4 regions of the Streptomyces sp. NPDC037389 genome follow, and region 2 is predicted to be linked to each of the others. Evidence: riboswitches for the same ligand, from Rfam matches in the RefSeq annotation. Region 2 holds a riboswitch; each other region holds the start of a gene.
The links. A riboswitch is a leader RNA that binds a small molecule or an ion and turns the genes downstream of it on or off. The one in region 2 is predicted to bind cobalamin.

Region 1: another riboswitch for cobalamin. It lies ahead of AB0E98_RS03255 (cobalamin biosynthesis protein); the one in region 2 lies ahead of AB0E98_RS20840 (ribonucleoside-diphosphate reductase subunit alpha).
Region 3: another riboswitch for cobalamin. It lies ahead of cobN (cobaltochelatase subunit CobN); the one in region 2 lies ahead of AB0E98_RS20840 (ribonucleoside-diphosphate reductase subunit alpha).
Region 4: another riboswitch for cobalamin. It lies ahead of metE (5-methyltetrahydropteroyltriglutamate--homocysteine S-methyltransferase); the one in region 2 lies ahead of AB0E98_RS20840 (ribonucleoside-diphosphate reductase subunit alpha).

The regions. Positions count from the first base shown of each region.
Region 1 is NZ_JBEZUS010000001.1:700,817-704,376, forward strand. Features, by position in the region: gene AB0E98_RS03250 (cobyric acid synthase) at 1-1,221, opposite strand, end outside; gene AB0E98_RS03255 (cobalamin biosynthesis protein) at 1,218-2,195, opposite strand; cobalamin riboswitch at 2,253-2,375, opposite strand; gene AB0E98_RS03260 (ATP-binding cassette domain-containing protein) at 2,578-3,027, opposite strand; gene AB0E98_RS03265 (hypothetical protein) at 3,207-3,446, opposite strand; gene AB0E98_RS03270 (inorganic phosphate transporter) at 3,473-3,560, opposite strand, start outside.
Region 2 is NZ_JBEZUS010000009.1:51,934-55,493, reverse strand. Features, by position in the region: gene AB0E98_RS20840 (ribonucleoside-diphosphate reductase subunit alpha) at 1-1,641, opposite strand, end outside; cobalamin riboswitch at 1,800-1,944, opposite strand; gene mctP (monocarboxylate uptake permease MctP) at 2,108-3,560, opposite strand, start outside.
Region 3 is NZ_JBEZUS010000008.1:57,975-61,534, forward strand. Features, by position in the region: gene cobG (precorrin-3B synthase) at 1-1,314, opposite strand, end outside; cobalamin riboswitch at 1,467-1,600, shown strand; gene cobN (cobaltochelatase subunit CobN) at 1,629-3,560, shown strand, end outside.
Region 4 is NZ_JBEZUS010000003.1:568,597-572,156, forward strand. Features, by position in the region: gene metE (5-methyltetrahydropteroyltriglutamate--homocysteine S-methyltransferase) at 1-1,996, opposite strand, end outside; cobalamin riboswitch at 2,153-2,316, opposite strand; cobalamin riboswitch at 2,580-2,666, shown strand; gene AB0E98_RS09340 (CbtB-domain containing protein) at 2,729-2,968, shown strand; gene AB0E98_RS09345 (CbtA family protein) at 3,006-3,560, shown strand, end outside.

The DNA of each region.
Region 1 (3,560 bases), on a different contig from region 2:
GACGTGCTCGCCCAGGGCCTCGCCGACCGGCCGGGCCAGGGTCTTCTCGACCGCGAACCGCACACGCACCGGCAGCAGGCCCAGGCCCTCGACCGTGCCGGCCTTCGACTCGACCTCGTCGTCGATCCGCTCGCCCAGCAGCTGGAAGCCGCCGCAGATGCCCAGCACCGGGCGGCCCTCCGCCGCCCGCCGTACGAGCGCGTCGGCGAGCCCGCGTTCGCGCAGCCACGCGAGCGCCCGTACCGTGCCGCGCGTGCCCGGTACGACGACCAGGTCGGCGTCGGCGAGCTCCTCGGGGCGGTCCACGAACCGTACGACGACCCCCGGTTCGGCGGCCAGCGCGTCGACGTCCGTGAAGTTCGACATCAGCGGCACCGCGCACACGGCGACCCGCAGGACGTCCGCGCCGTGCGGCGGGGCGACCACGGACTCGCGGACCGCGCCGCGCAGGGACACGCGCAGGCCGTCCTCCTCGTCGATGCCCAGGCCGTGGGCGAACGGCAGCACGCCGAACGTCCGCCGGCCCGTCAGGTCGCGCAGCATTTCCAGCCCCGGCTCCAGCAGACTCACGTCGCCCCGGAACTTGTTGACCACGTAACCCGCTATCAGCTCCTGGTCCTCGGGGGAGAGCAGCGCTGTCGTACCGAAGAAGGAGGCGAAGACTCCGCCCCGGTCGATGTCGCCGACGACGACCACGGGCAGCCGCGCGGCCCGGGCGATGCCCATGTTGACGATGTCGGAGCGGCGCAGGTTGATCTCGGCGGGGCTGCCGGCCCCCTCGCAGATCACGGCGTCGTGGGTGCGCCGCAGCTCGGCCAGGCACTCCGTCACCGTGCCGAACAGCTGCTCCTGGCGGCCCTGGTGGTAGCCGCGGGCGCTGAGCTCGCCCACCGCCTTGCCCATGAGGACGACCTGGCTGCTGCGGTCGCTTCCCGGCTTGAGCAGCACCGGGTTCATGAGGGCGCTCGGCTCGACGCGGGCGGCGGCGGCCTGCATGGCCTGCGCGCGCCCTATCTCCGCGCCGTCGCGCGTCACGAAGGAGTTGAGGGACATGTTCTGCGCCTTGAACGGCGCGACCTTGACGCCCTCGCGGACCAGCCAGCGGCAGATGCCGGCCGTGACCACGCTCTTGCCCGCGTCCGAGGTGGTCCCGGCCACCAGCAGGCCCCCGCCCGGCGGGCCCGTACGCCCGCTCCTGTCGGCTGTCACCGAGACTGTCACCGATTCCTCCCCGCCTTCCTGAACAGGCTGCCCACCGTACGGGCCGTCACCGCCGTTCCCAGGGCCAGCAGCGACACCCGGCGCGAGAGCCGGACCGCGCGCTCGATGTCGGCCGACCGCACCGGGCGGTTCTCCCCGCCCAGCACGGGACGGTGCTCGACGCGCCCGGCGTAGGCGAGGGTGCCGCCCAGGCGGACGCCCAGGGCCCCGGCGAAGGCGGCCTCGACCGGCCCGGCGTTGGGGCTGGGATGGCGGGCGGCGTCGCGCCGGGCCACGCGCAGAGCGCCGCGCGGATCGGGCCCGGCGAGGACCGTGAGCGCGGCGGTCAGCCGGGCGCCCGGCCAGCCGACGACGTCGTCGAGCCGGGCCGACGCCCAGCCGAACCGCCGGAGCCTGGGCGACTTGTGACCCACCATGGCGTCCAGGGTGTTGACCGCACGGAAGCCCACGAGCCCGGGCACCCCGGCCAGCGCGCCCCAGACCAGGGCGCCCACGACCGCGTCGGAGGTGTTCTCGGCGACGGACTCCACCACGGCCCGGGCGATCTGCTGCGCGTCCAGCGCCTGCGGGTCGCGGCCGCACAGATGCGGCAGCCGCTCCCGGGCGACCTCCAGGTCCCCGGCGGCCAGCGCCCCACCGATGGCCCGGGCCTCCCGGCCCAGGGACGTGCCGCCCAGGACGGACCATGTGACGGCGGCGGTCAGCGCGATCTCGGCAGCGGGGTGACGTCGCGCGGCACGGGTCAGCAGCCCGGCCCCGGCGACCGCGCCACCGGCGCAGACCAGGGTGTGGAGGGTGCCGTAGCCCCGGTGGTCGCGCCACAGCCGCCGTTCGACGGCCTGCGCGGCCCGGCCGAAGGCGGCCACGGGATGCCCGCGGCGGGGGTCGCCGAGGAGCAGGTCGCAGGCGAAGCCCAGGGCGGTGCCGTACGCGAAGGGGCCGTACGCGAAGGAAAAACGGTCGCGGCCGGGCATGGCGAAGCGGTGTCCTCACTCAGGGTCCGCGCCCTGGCTCGACGTGACCGGCGACCAGAGTCTCCTGGCTCCCGGATCCGCGCCGCCCCCGGCCTTCCGGCTCGCGCCGTGGCCATCGGTTGGGGGGACACTCCCCGGTGACAGTGGCGGGACCGCGCCGGATTCGCACCGGCTTCCTCTGCTGTCGCCGTTTGGCTCGGGAAGTCCACCACGGGGCGGGAAGGGGCGTCAACTCGCCCTGACCTGCGCCCCGCCGCTGCGACGCCCCTGTCGTCAGGCAGGTCCCGGCCCGCCCCGGCAGCCCCGGCAGGTCTACTCCCGCGGCACGCCACTCCGCGAGGCAGTCCACGAGGACTTGATGGGTACGGGCGTCGAGGCCGGATCACGGTTCGTCGAGGATCAGCAGCCGGCGGCCGCCGAGCATGGCCTGGGCGAGGGCGACTTTCTGGGCGTTTCCTTTGGACAGCGTGCTGATGGGCGCGTCGATGTCGCCCTCGATGCCCAGCCGGTCCAGCAGTTCACCGCCGCGACGATCGGCGCCCGCGGTGCGGAGTCCTTGGACGCGCCCCATGTGCAGGAGGTACGAGCGCGCGCTGAGCCGCATGCCCGCCGGGAGCCGCTCGGGCACGTAGCCGATCCTGTCCGGGCGCCCGTGAACGGAGCCGGAGCCGGGTCTCCTCAGCCCGGCGGCCACCTTGAGCAGGGTGGACTTGCCCGGCCCGTTCCCGCCGACCACCGCGGTGACCGTCCCGGAGGCCAGGTCGAGGGTGATGCCATCCAGTACGCGCGGTCCTCGGCGTGTGTACCGGACGCCGACCGAATCCAATCGCACCGCTGAGAACCCCGTCCGTCCGTCGAACGCCGTCACAACCGTGCACGCAAGAGCTCACGCAAGAGGTACTGAACGCGCGATCGGCGGCTCGGGTTCCCCGCGTTGACGCACGCCGGCAACGACGGAGGGGCGGGACCGGAAAGCCCGGTCCCGCCCCTCCACGAACGTACGGTGTCGCGTCAGGCGACGATCAGATAGATCCCGTACCCCACCGCCGCCGCGCACAGCGCGAAGCACGCGTACGCGCCGGTGCGGGCCAGTGCGGTGCTGCCGCCCGCGTCGGCCGCGGACGTCGCGCCCGCGGCTTCCGGCTTGCGGGACGTGCCGACGATGCCGAGCGTGAAGACGCCCACGAGGCCGACGGTGACCACGAGGCTCACGCCGAAGACCTGGCCGAGAGCTGCCCAGTCGATGTGCATGGTGGTTCTTCCTCCGTTGCCCGGCGTCAGCCGGTCGTCGCGGCGGCGGGGGCGGCCGGGGTGGCGGGTGCCGGGATGACCTGGGCGGCCGGGGCCGGGGTCAGGGTGCCGGCG
Region 2 (3,560 bases):
CCGCTCGGAGATCTTGGTGGACAGCTCCTTCGCCTCGGCCGAGTCGAAGGCCAGACGCAGCCGGAAGAAGACGTCCTGGAGACCCATCAGGCCCAGGCCCACCGGGCGCCAGCGGCTGTTGGAGCTGCCGGCCTGCTCGGTCGGGTAGAAGTTGATGTCCACGACGCGGTCGAGGAAGGTGACGGCCGTGCGGACCGTACGGTCGAGCTTCTCCCAGTCCATCTCGCCGTCGGCACCGAGGTGCTGCGCGAGGTTGACCGAGCCCAGGTTGCAGACCGCGGTCTCGCCGTCGTTCGTGACCTCGAGGATCTCGGTGCAGAGGTTCGAGGAGTGGACGACCGCGCCCTTCTCGGCCGTCTGGTTGGCCGTGCGGTTGGCGGCGTCCTTGAAGGTCATCCAGCCGTTGCCGGTCTGCGCGAGGGTGCGCATCATCCGGGCGTAGAGCACGCGCGCCGGGATGGTCTTGACGGCCTTGCCCTCGGCCTCGTACTTGCGGTACGCGGCGTCGAACTCGTCGCCGTAGAGGTCGACCAGGTCCGGGGTGTCGGCGGGGGAGAAGAGCGACCAGTCCGCGTCCGTCTCGACGCGGCGCATGAACTCGTCCGGGATCCAGTGCGCGATGTTGAGGTTGTGGGTGCGGCGGGCCTCCTCACCGGTGTTGTCGCGGAGCTCCAGGAACTCCTCGATGTCGGCGTGCCAGGTCTCCAGGTAGACACAGGCCGCGCCCTTGCGGCGGCCGCCCTGGTTGACGGCGGCGACGGAGGCGTCGAGGGTGCGCAGGAACGGCACGATGCCGTTGGAGTGACCGTTGGTGCCCCGGATCAGCGAGCCGCGCGAGCGGATGCGCGAGTACGACAGGCCGATGCCGCCCGCGTGCTTCGACAGACGCGCCACCTGGTGGTAGCGGTCGTAGATGGAGTCCAGCTCGTCCAGCGGGGAGTCCAGCAGGTAGCAGGACGACATCTGCGGGTGGCGGGTGCCGGAGTTGAACAGCGTCGGGGAGGACGGCAGGTACGAGAGGGTGCTCGTCAGCCGGTACAGCTCCGCGACGTCGTCCAGGGCCCGCTCCGAGTGGTCCTCGGCGAGACCGCAGGCCACGCGCAGCAGGAAGTGCTGCGGGGTCTCGATCACGTCGCGGTGGATCGGGTGGCGCAGCAGGTAGCGGCTGTGCAGGGTGCGCAGGCCGAAGTAGCCGAAGCGGTCGTCCGCGCCGTCGGTCAGGGCGGCCTCGACGAGGGCGTCCAGGCGTGCGGCGTGGGTGCGCACGAAGGCGGCCGTGTCGTCGGCGATGAGCCCCTCGCGGTGCCCGACCTCGACCGAGGCGGAGAAGGAGGTGGCGCCCTGGCCGGCCGCCTCGTCGGCGATGGCCAGGGTGAGCAGGCGCGCGGCGAGCTTGGAGTACTCCGGCTCCTCCGAGATCAGGCCGGCGGCGGCCTCGGTGGCGAGGGAGCGCAGCTCGGCGTCGTCCGCGGCGGCGCTGCGGCCGCGCAGCGCGGCGGCGGCGACCTTGCCCGGGTCGGTGGCCGGAAGGTTGGCGGTGAGGTCGGTCAGGGTGCGCAGGAGCGCGGTCCCGGGGCCGCCGGTCGCTTCCGCATTCGCTGAGACCGGAGCTGAAACCGGATCTGCGGGCGCGATGGTCACTGAGGCTCTCCCTCGCTCGGCTGGGTGGGCCGGGCGGGAGAGCGATGGGGCGCGCACGCGCATGCCACTTGCACCAGGGCATGCCTCGTAGGCGTCCATCGGCCCAACCCGCGAGGCCCGGACGAATTCAACGCCCATGACCGAGCCGGGGCAGGCTCGGTGGTGGGCGCGCTGTCGGCAGGTCGTCGGACTTCAGGTGCGCTGGGTATATGCGCACACATACACCGTTGCGGGACAGTTCCGGATTTCCACCGGATTCCCCTGCGACGACAGCGGAGACGAGCATACATCTAGTGCCGGGTCTCGCACGCGCCCCCACATGTTGTGTCGTCGCGTCATGAGACGGTCGCGGAATGTGCTAACGGGCGTCCCTGGCACGGCAAGAGAAGAGGGCCGCCACGCCCCCTGGACGGGGATGTGGCGGCCCTCCGGAGGGCCTCCGGGCGGTGGTCCCGGGGGCGGCGAGTCAGTGCCCGCCGGGGGCTCCTGCGGTGGCCGGCGGGAGGTCCGCGCGGACCCCCGGGTCACCGGCGTCGGCCGTGTAGTCCGAGGGCCGGGTCCGGTCCTCGCCGTCGGGCACCTTCAGTGCCTTGAGGACGACCGTCGCGACGATGACGACGATCACGTTAAGGATAAAGGCGGTAAGCCCGATATATCCCTTTTCTCCAATAAAGGGGATGAGGTTGGTGTTCCCGAAGTGATCCTGGGTGGCGCTCGGTGTGGCGTACGCCCGCCACGTCCCGTACGCCATGCCGGCCGCCCAGCCCGCGAGCAGCGCCCAGCGGTGGGGCCAGCGGGTGAAGAGCCCGCCGACGAGCGCGGGCACGGTCTGGAGGATCCAGATGCCACCCAGCAGCTGGAAATTGATGGCGACCGTTTTGTCCATGGTGAGGACGAAAACGAGCGCGCCGACCTTGACCAGCAAGGACGCGAGCTTGGACACCTTCGCCTCGTGTTCGGGCGAGGCGTCCGGTTTGAGGAAGTCCTTGTAGATGTTGCGGGTGAAGAGATTTGCGGCGGCGATCGACATGATGGCCGCCGGTACGAGCGCGCCGATGCCGATCGCGGCGAAGGCCACCCCGGTGAACCAGTCCGGGAACATGTCCTCGAAGAGCTGGGGGATCGCCAGCTGGCCGTTCTTCACCTTCACCCCGGCGGCTATGGCCATGAAGCCGAGCATCGCCAGCAGGCCCAGCATCAGGGAGTAGAGGGGAAGGATGGTGGTGTTCCTGCGGATGACGTTGCGGCTCCTGCTGGAGAGGACCGCCGTCACCGAGTGCGGATAGAGGAAGAGCGCCATCGCCGAACCGAGCGCCAGCGTCGCGTACGCCCACTGCGTCTCCGCTCCCGGGATCAGTGACCCCCGGGGTTTTCCGGTAGCGGGATTCTCGGTCGCGAACGCCTCGCCGGCCTTGCTGAAGATGTGCTCGAAGCCGCCCAGTTTGATCGGTATGTAGATGATCGCCACGATGATCACGATGTAGATCAGCGCGTCCTTGACGAAGGCGATCAGCGCGGGCGCGCGCAGCCCGGCGGAGTAGGTGTAGGCCGCGAGCACGCCGAAGGCGATGAGGAGCGGCAGGTCCTTGACGAACCAGTTGGCGTTCTCGCCGCCGCCGACGCCCATGACGTCGAGCACCGCCTGGATGCCGACCAGTTGCAGCGCGATGTACGGCATCGTGGCCAGGATCCCGGTCACCGCGAGGGCGAGGGAGAGGCCCCGGGAGCCGAACCGGCCCCGGACGAAGTCCGACGACGTCACATAGCCGTGCTTGTGCGCCACCGACCACAGGCGGGGCAGGAAGGTGAAGACCAGCGGGTAGGTGATGATCGTGTACGGCACGGCGAAGAAGCCGGCCGCGCCCGCCGCGTAGATCGCCGCCGGCACCGCCACGAACGTATAGGCGGTGTAGAGGTCG
Region 3 (3,560 bases), on a different contig from region 2:
TGCCGCCGTGACCGCGTCGGCCAGGCCGGCGGCGGTCGTCACGGTCGTCACCGCGGGCGCCGTGACCGTTTCGTCCTCCGCCTCCCGCCGTACGGCGATCCGGTAGCCGTCGCCGGTCGCCAGGACGTCGACCCACCGGCCGCCGGGGTGGCCGCAGCGCCGCTCGCACCCGGACCAGTACACGGGCAGAGTCCCGGCGCTGCCAGAGCGCGCGGCCTTGAGGGAGGCGGTCGCGTCGGCCCGTACATCCGCGAGGGACTTGACGCACCCCGGCCGGCCGGTGCAGGAGCCCGCGCCGTGCCAGGGAGAGGCGGCGGAGGTGACCAGGCCCGCCTCCGCGAGCGCTGCGAGGCGCGCCGCGGCCACCGGGGCGGTGAGCCCCGGGACGACGACGCCGCGCCAGGGGGTGACGCGGAGTTCGCCGTCGCCGTCCCGGCCGGCGGTACGGGCGAGGAGCCGCCACTGGGCGGAGGAGAACCGGCCCAGGGGCGCGGCCACCGACACGGCCCACCGCCCGTCGGGCCCTTGGAGCGCGCCGGGCGCGGGCGGGGAGCCGAGGGGGAGCGCGGCGCGCGGTACGGGCGCGGAGCCGATGCCGGCCGCCGCCAGCCGGGCCGCGAGCCGCTCCGGGCGCGGCCGCAGCCCGGGGGCCAGTTCGCGGACGCGCCAGGCCTTGCCGCCGCTCTGGCGCAGCACCGCGAGGAACTCACGGGCCGCCAGAACGGCCGCGCGCGGCGCGTCCCGGGCGGCGACGCGCAGGGCGTCGGGGCCGGGGCCGAAGCACAGGAGGGCCTGGCGGCCGGCATCGGCTGCGATCAATGTCACATCGGGCGCGAGGGCCGTGATGTCGCCCCGGCCGTCGTCGAGACCGAAGAGGAAACGGCCCGAGAGGTCCGTGAGGTCGTCCGACGCGCAGAGCAGCCGGTCGAGTTCCCGCACCCAGGGCCGGATGTCCGAGAAGCCCTTTCCGTCCAGGCCGGACAGGGGGGAAGCCGCGACATTCCGGATGCGGTCGTGCCGGTCCGACGGCAGCAGACCGGCCTCGCGCAGCCGCGCGCCCAGGGCGGCGCCGCAGCCGTCGGCGAGGCCGCGGAGCTGGACGTTGCCGCGGGAGGTGAGGTCGAGGCGGGCGTCGCCCAAGTCGTCGGCGGCGTCGGCGAGCGCGCTTGCCTGACGGACCGTCAGCAGCCCGCCCGGCAGCCGTACGCGGGCCAGTGCCCCGTCGTCCGCGGCGTGCAGCCGCAGGGCGCCGGGACAGGCGTCGCCGCGCTCGCGACCAGGGGGTTCGGGGGGAGTGGGCATGGCGGCGAGCATACCGACCGGGGGTCGAATCAGCCCGTCCGGCGTTTGAAGACGACGCGCGTCAGCGCGGACAAGGGGGCGGGACGGGGCGCGAGGGGGCGAAGCCCCGCTCGGAAACGGAGAAAGGGCGGGTCAGGGGCATCTTCCCCTCCTGGAGGCCCACCCCGCATGGCTACTATGGCAGCGCCAGCGACGGCGACAGGGGAGGAAGCCGGTGTGATCCCGGCACGGTCCCGCCACTGTGTGCCCGGCAGCGATGCCGGGTGAGTCAGGAACTCCTGCCGTCCTCCCACCGCCCGGGGCGCGGACCCCGAGGAAGGCATGCCGTGATCCTGCTCCTGTCGACGTCCGACACCGACCTGCTCAGCGCCCGTGCGGCCGGCGGTCCGGTCCCGTACCGACTCGCCAACCCCGCCCGGCTCGCGCTCGAGGAACTCCCCGCGCTCCTGGAGGGCGCCGACCTTGTCGTCGTGCGCCTCCTCGGCGGGCTGCGCGCCTGGCAGGAGGGGCTCGACCAGCTCCTGGCCGGCCCGCGCCCCGTCGTCGTCCTCACCGGCGAACAGGCCCCCGACGCCCAGCTGATGGAGGCGTCCACCGTCCCCATCGGCATCGCCGCCGAGGCCCACGCCTACCTCGCCCACGGCGGCCCCGCCAACCTCGAACAGCTGGCCCGCTTCCTCTCCGACACCGTGCTGCTCACCGGCCACGGCTTCGAGCCGCCCGCCGCCGCCCCCGCGTGGGGCGCGCTGGAGCGCACCCCCAAACCCGGCGCGTCCGGCCCGCTCATCGCCGTGCTCTACTACCGCGCCCACCACATGAGCGGCAACACCGCCTTCGTCGAGGCCCTCTGCGGCGCCGTCGAGGACGCGGGCGGCCGCGCCCTGCCGCTCTACGTCGCCTCGCTGCGCGCCCCCGAGCCCGAGCTGATCGACGCCCTGCGCGACGTCGACGCCATCGTCACCACCGTCCTCGCCGCCGGTGGCACCCGGCCCGCCGACGCCTCCGCCGGAGGCGACGACGAGTCCTGGGACGCCGGCGCGCTCGCCGCCCTCGACGTGCCGATCCTCCAGGCCCTCTGCCTGACCGGCACCCGGGAGGCCTGGGAGGAGAACGACGAGGGGCTCTCCCCGCTCGACTCCGCCACCCAGGTCGCCGTGCCCGAGTTCGACGGCCGCATCATCACCGTCCCCTTCTCCTTCAAGGAGATCGACGCGGACGGCCTGCCCGCCTACGTCCCCGACCTCGAGCGCGCCGCCCGCGTCGCGGGCATCGCCGTGCGCCACGCCCGCCTCCGCCACATCCCCGCCGCCGAGAAGCGGCTCGCGCTCGTCCTCTCCGCGTACCCCACCAAGCACTCCCGCATCGGCAACGCCGTCGGCCTCGACACCCCCGCCAGCGCCGTCGCCCTGCTGCGCCGGCTGCGCGAGGAGGGCTACGACTTCGGCACGGAAGAGGTCCCCGGCCTCGCGTCCGGTGACGGCGACGAGCTCATCTACGCCCTCATCGACGCGGGCGGCCACGACCAGGACTGGCTGACGGAGGAGCAGCTGGCCCGCAACCCCGTCCGCGTCCCGGCCGCCGACTACAGGCGCTGGTACGAGCAGCTCCCCGCCGAGCTGCGCGAGGCCGTCGAGGAGCACTGGGGACCGGCGCCCGGCGAGATGTTCGTCGACCGCAGCCGCACTGCCGAGGGCGACCCGGAAGGCGACATCGTCCTCGCCGCCCTGCGCCGCGGCAATCTGCTGATCCTCATCCAGCCGCCGCGCGGCTTCGGCGAGAACCCCATCGCCATCTACCACGACCCCGACCTGCCGCCCTCGCACCACTACCTCGCCGCCTACCGCTGGATCGCCGCATCCCAGGAGGACGGCGGCTTCGGCGCCGACGCGATGGTCCACCTGGGCAAGCACGGCAATCTGGAGTGGCTGCCCGGCAAGAACGCCGGCCTGTCCGCCGCCTGCGGCCCCGACGCGGCCCTCGGCGACCTGCCGCTGGTCTACCCGTTCCTCGTCAACGACCCCGGCGAGGGCACCCAGGCCAAGCGCCGCGCCCACGCCACGCTCGTCGATCACCTCGTGCCGCCCATGGCCCGCGCCGACTCCTACGGCGACATCGCGCGCCTGGAGCAACTCCTCGACGAATACGCCCAGATCTCCTCGATGGACCCGGCCAAGCTCCCCGCGATCCGCGCCCAGATCTGGACCCTCATCCAGGCCGCCCGGCTCGACCACGACCTGGGCATGGAGGAGCGCCCCGAC
Region 4 (3,560 bases), on a different contig from region 2:
GGATGTCGCCGAACTCGGCGTAGCACATGTGGGTGTGGATCTGGGTGTCCGGGCGGACGCCGCCGGTGGTCAGGCGGAAGGCCTCGGTGGCCCAGGACAAATAGGCGGGGCGGTCGGCGGTGCGCAGGGGCAGGGTTTCGCGGAGGGCGGGTTCGTCGACCTGGATCACGGCGGTGCCCGCCGCCTCCAGGTCGGCGACCTCGTCGCGCAGTGCGAGCGCGACCTGGCGGGCGGTCTCGGCGCGGGGCTGGTCGTCGCGGACGAAGGACCAGGCGAGCATGGTGACGGGGCCGGTGAGCATGCCCTTGACGGGCCGATTGGTGAGGGACTGGGCGTAAGACGTCCAGCGCACGGTCATCGGCTCGGGGCGGGAGACGTCGCCGGCCAGGACCGGTGGGCGGACGTAGCGGGTGCCGTAGGACTGGACCCAGCCGTGCCGGGTGGCGAGGTAGCCGGTGAGGCGTTCGGCGAAGTACTGGACCATGTCGTTGCGTTCGGCCTCGCCGTGGACCAGGACGTCCAGGCCGGTCTTCTCCTGGAAGGCGACGACCTCGCGGATCTCGGCCTCGATGCGCCGCTCGTAGGCGTCGGTGCCGATGCGTCCGGCGCGCAGGTCGGCGCGGGCGGTGCGTAGTTCGCCGGTCTGGGGGAAGGAGCCGATGGTGGTCGTGGGCAGCGGGGGCAGGCCCAGGCGGGCGCGCTGGGCGGTGGTCCGCTCGGCGTAGGGCAGCGAGCGGCGGGCGTCGTCGCCGGTGACGGCGGTGGTGCGGGCGCGGACGGCCGGGTCGTGGGTGAGGGCGGAGCCGGCGCGGGAGGCCAGGTCGGCGCGGTTGGCGGCGAGTTCGGCGGCGATGGCAGCGGTGCCGTGGCCGAGGCCGCGGGCGAGGGTGACGATCTCGGTGGTCTTCTGGCGGGCGAAGGCGAGCCAGCGGGCGATCCGCGGGTCGATGTCGCGTTCGGCGGTGGCGTCGAGGGGGACGTGGAGGAGGGAGCTGGAGGCGGCGACGTCCACGCGGCCGGCGAGGCCGAGGAGGGTGGCGAGGGTGGCCAGCGACGCCGTCAGGTCGTTGATCCAGACGTTGCGGCCGTCGACGACGCCCGCGACGAGTCGTTTGCCGGGCAGTCCGCCGGCGGCCGCGAGGTCGTCGAGGTTGGCGGCGGCGGGGCCGGTGAAGTCGAGGGCGAGGCCGTCGACGGGGGCCTTGGCCAGCATGGGCAGGGCCTCGCCCAGGCGGTCGAAGTAGGAGGCGACGAGGAGTTTCGGCCGGTCCGCCAGGGCCCCGAGGTCGCGGTAGGCGCGGGCTGCCGCGTTCAGTTCGGCCGGGGTGCGGTCCTGGACGAGGGCGGGCTCGTCCAGTTGGACCCACTCGGCCCCGGCGGCGCGCAGCGCGGTGAGCACCTCGGCGTAGACGGGCAGCAGCCGGTCCAGGAGGGTGAGCGGGTCGAAGCCGGCCGGGGCGCCGGGGGCGGGTTTGGCGAGCAGGAGGTAGGTGACCGGTCCGACGAGGACGGGGCGGGCGGCGAGGCCGAGGGCCAGGGCCTCCTGGAGTTCGCCGAGTTGTTTGGCGGGGTCGGCGGTGAAGACGGTGTCGGGACCGAGCTCCGGGACGAGGTAGTGGTAGTTGGTGTCGAACCACTTGGTCATCTCCAGGGGCGCCACGTCCTGGGTTCCGCGTGCCATGGCGAAGTAGCCGTCCAGGGGGTCGGCGGCGAAGGCCGGGCGGTGGCGGGCGGGGATCGCGCCGAGCATGACGCTGGTGTCGAGGACGTGGTCGTAGTACGAGAAGTCACCGGTGGGGACCTCGTGGAGGCCGGCGGCGTCGAGATCGCGCCATGTGGCGGCGCGCAGTCCGGCGGCGGTCCGGCGCAGGGCGTCGGCGGAGACGGCGCCCTTCCAGTAGCCTTCGACGGCCTTCTTCAGTTCCCGGTCCCGTCCCTGACGGGGGTAGCCGTACACGGTGGCCCGGGCTGCCGCGGCTGCGGACTTGCTGGTCACGGAACTCTCCTTCGCGAGCTCGTCTTCCGGGATCCCGGAGAGGCCGCGAGGGGTCGTGTCGGTGCGGGCGAGCCGCCGAGTGCTCGTCCGTGCGCGCCGACCCGCCCTCGGGGTCACCGGGATCTCCGCGCGCGATTCGTTCGCGCGCGGGCAGCGGGCAGGTCTTCGGACTCGCGGGCACGTCCACCCGAGGGCGGACACCTAATGGCCGTCGCTTCCCGGGCCCGCCGGGCCCAGTGCGTATGACGGCGGTCGTTCCCGCACACCGCTGCGGGGCAGTCCCGGATTCCCACCGGGTTCCCTCTTGCGACGCGTCTGCCTGGCGGGCAGGGCGAACCGGCTGCGTGGTCAGCGTAGGCACAGAAGTCACCCGCCGAACAGCCCTGTTCATATACCGGTCACACAGGGACGGCATACGGACGATATCCGGGCGCCGCGACGGTGTGGAGGGTGTGAAGGAGGCTCGCCCGCGGCGCACACCCAGGCCGTGCACGCCGGTTCATACGCCGGTGCGCATCCCCCCACCCCATGGCGCGACGTTGGCCTGAACGGTACGGTCGCGTGGACATGACGACGGGGTGACGGAAGCCGGTGGGAATCCGGCACGGTCGCGCCACTGTGAATCCGGCCGAACGCTCGCGGCAGCGCGGCGACGCCCGGGGAGTCAGACCCGCCTCCCGTCGTCCAAGAACCCCTAGTTCTGGGACGCGTGTTTCCCCAGGAGGTTTGATCATGGCCTATTCCGCCGTTCCCACGTCCGGCGCTCCCGTCTCCGGCTCCTCCGCCCGGCCGGAGGTCGCGCCGATATCCCTGAAGGCGATCGCCCCGTGGGCGGTCTTCTTCGGGCTTCTCATGCTGATCCTGCTGTACTTCGTCGGCGCCGAACAGGGCGCCACCTCGCTGCTTTCCGGCGAGGGCGTCCACGAGTGGGTCCACGACGGACGCCACCTGCTCGGCTTCCCGTGCCACTGACCGCCGGGGAGTCCGTCTCGTGAACACCGACCGTCCCGTGAACACCGTCTCCGTACGGTCGCTCCTGGTGCGCGGCATGCTCGCCGGGCTGGCGGCGGGGTGCCTCGCGCTGCTCGTGGCCTATCTGCTCGGTGAGCCGTCCGTGGACAAGGCCATCGGTTTCGAGGAGGCCCACAGCCACGGCGACCACGGTGTGGAGCTGGTCAGCCGCACCCTCCAGTCCACGGCCGGGCTGGCGACCGGCGTCCTGGTCTACGGCGTCGCGCTCGGCGGCATCGCGGCGCTGGCCTTCTGCGTGGCCCTGGGCCGGATCGGCCGGACCGGCCCGCGCGCCACGGCGGCCCTGCTCTCGCTGGGCGGGCTGCTGGTGGTCTATGTGGTGCCGTTCCTCAAGTACCCGGCCAATCCGCCGTCCGTCGGCGACCCCGACACCATCGGCAAGCGCACCGCGCTGTACTTCCTGATGATCGCGCTCAGCGTCCTGCTGGGCGTCGCCGCGATCTTCCTGGGCCGCGCGCTGGCCCCCCGGCTGGGCACCTGGTGGGCCGGCGTCGTCGCGGTGGCGGCGTTCGTGCTGATGGCAGGGGTGGCG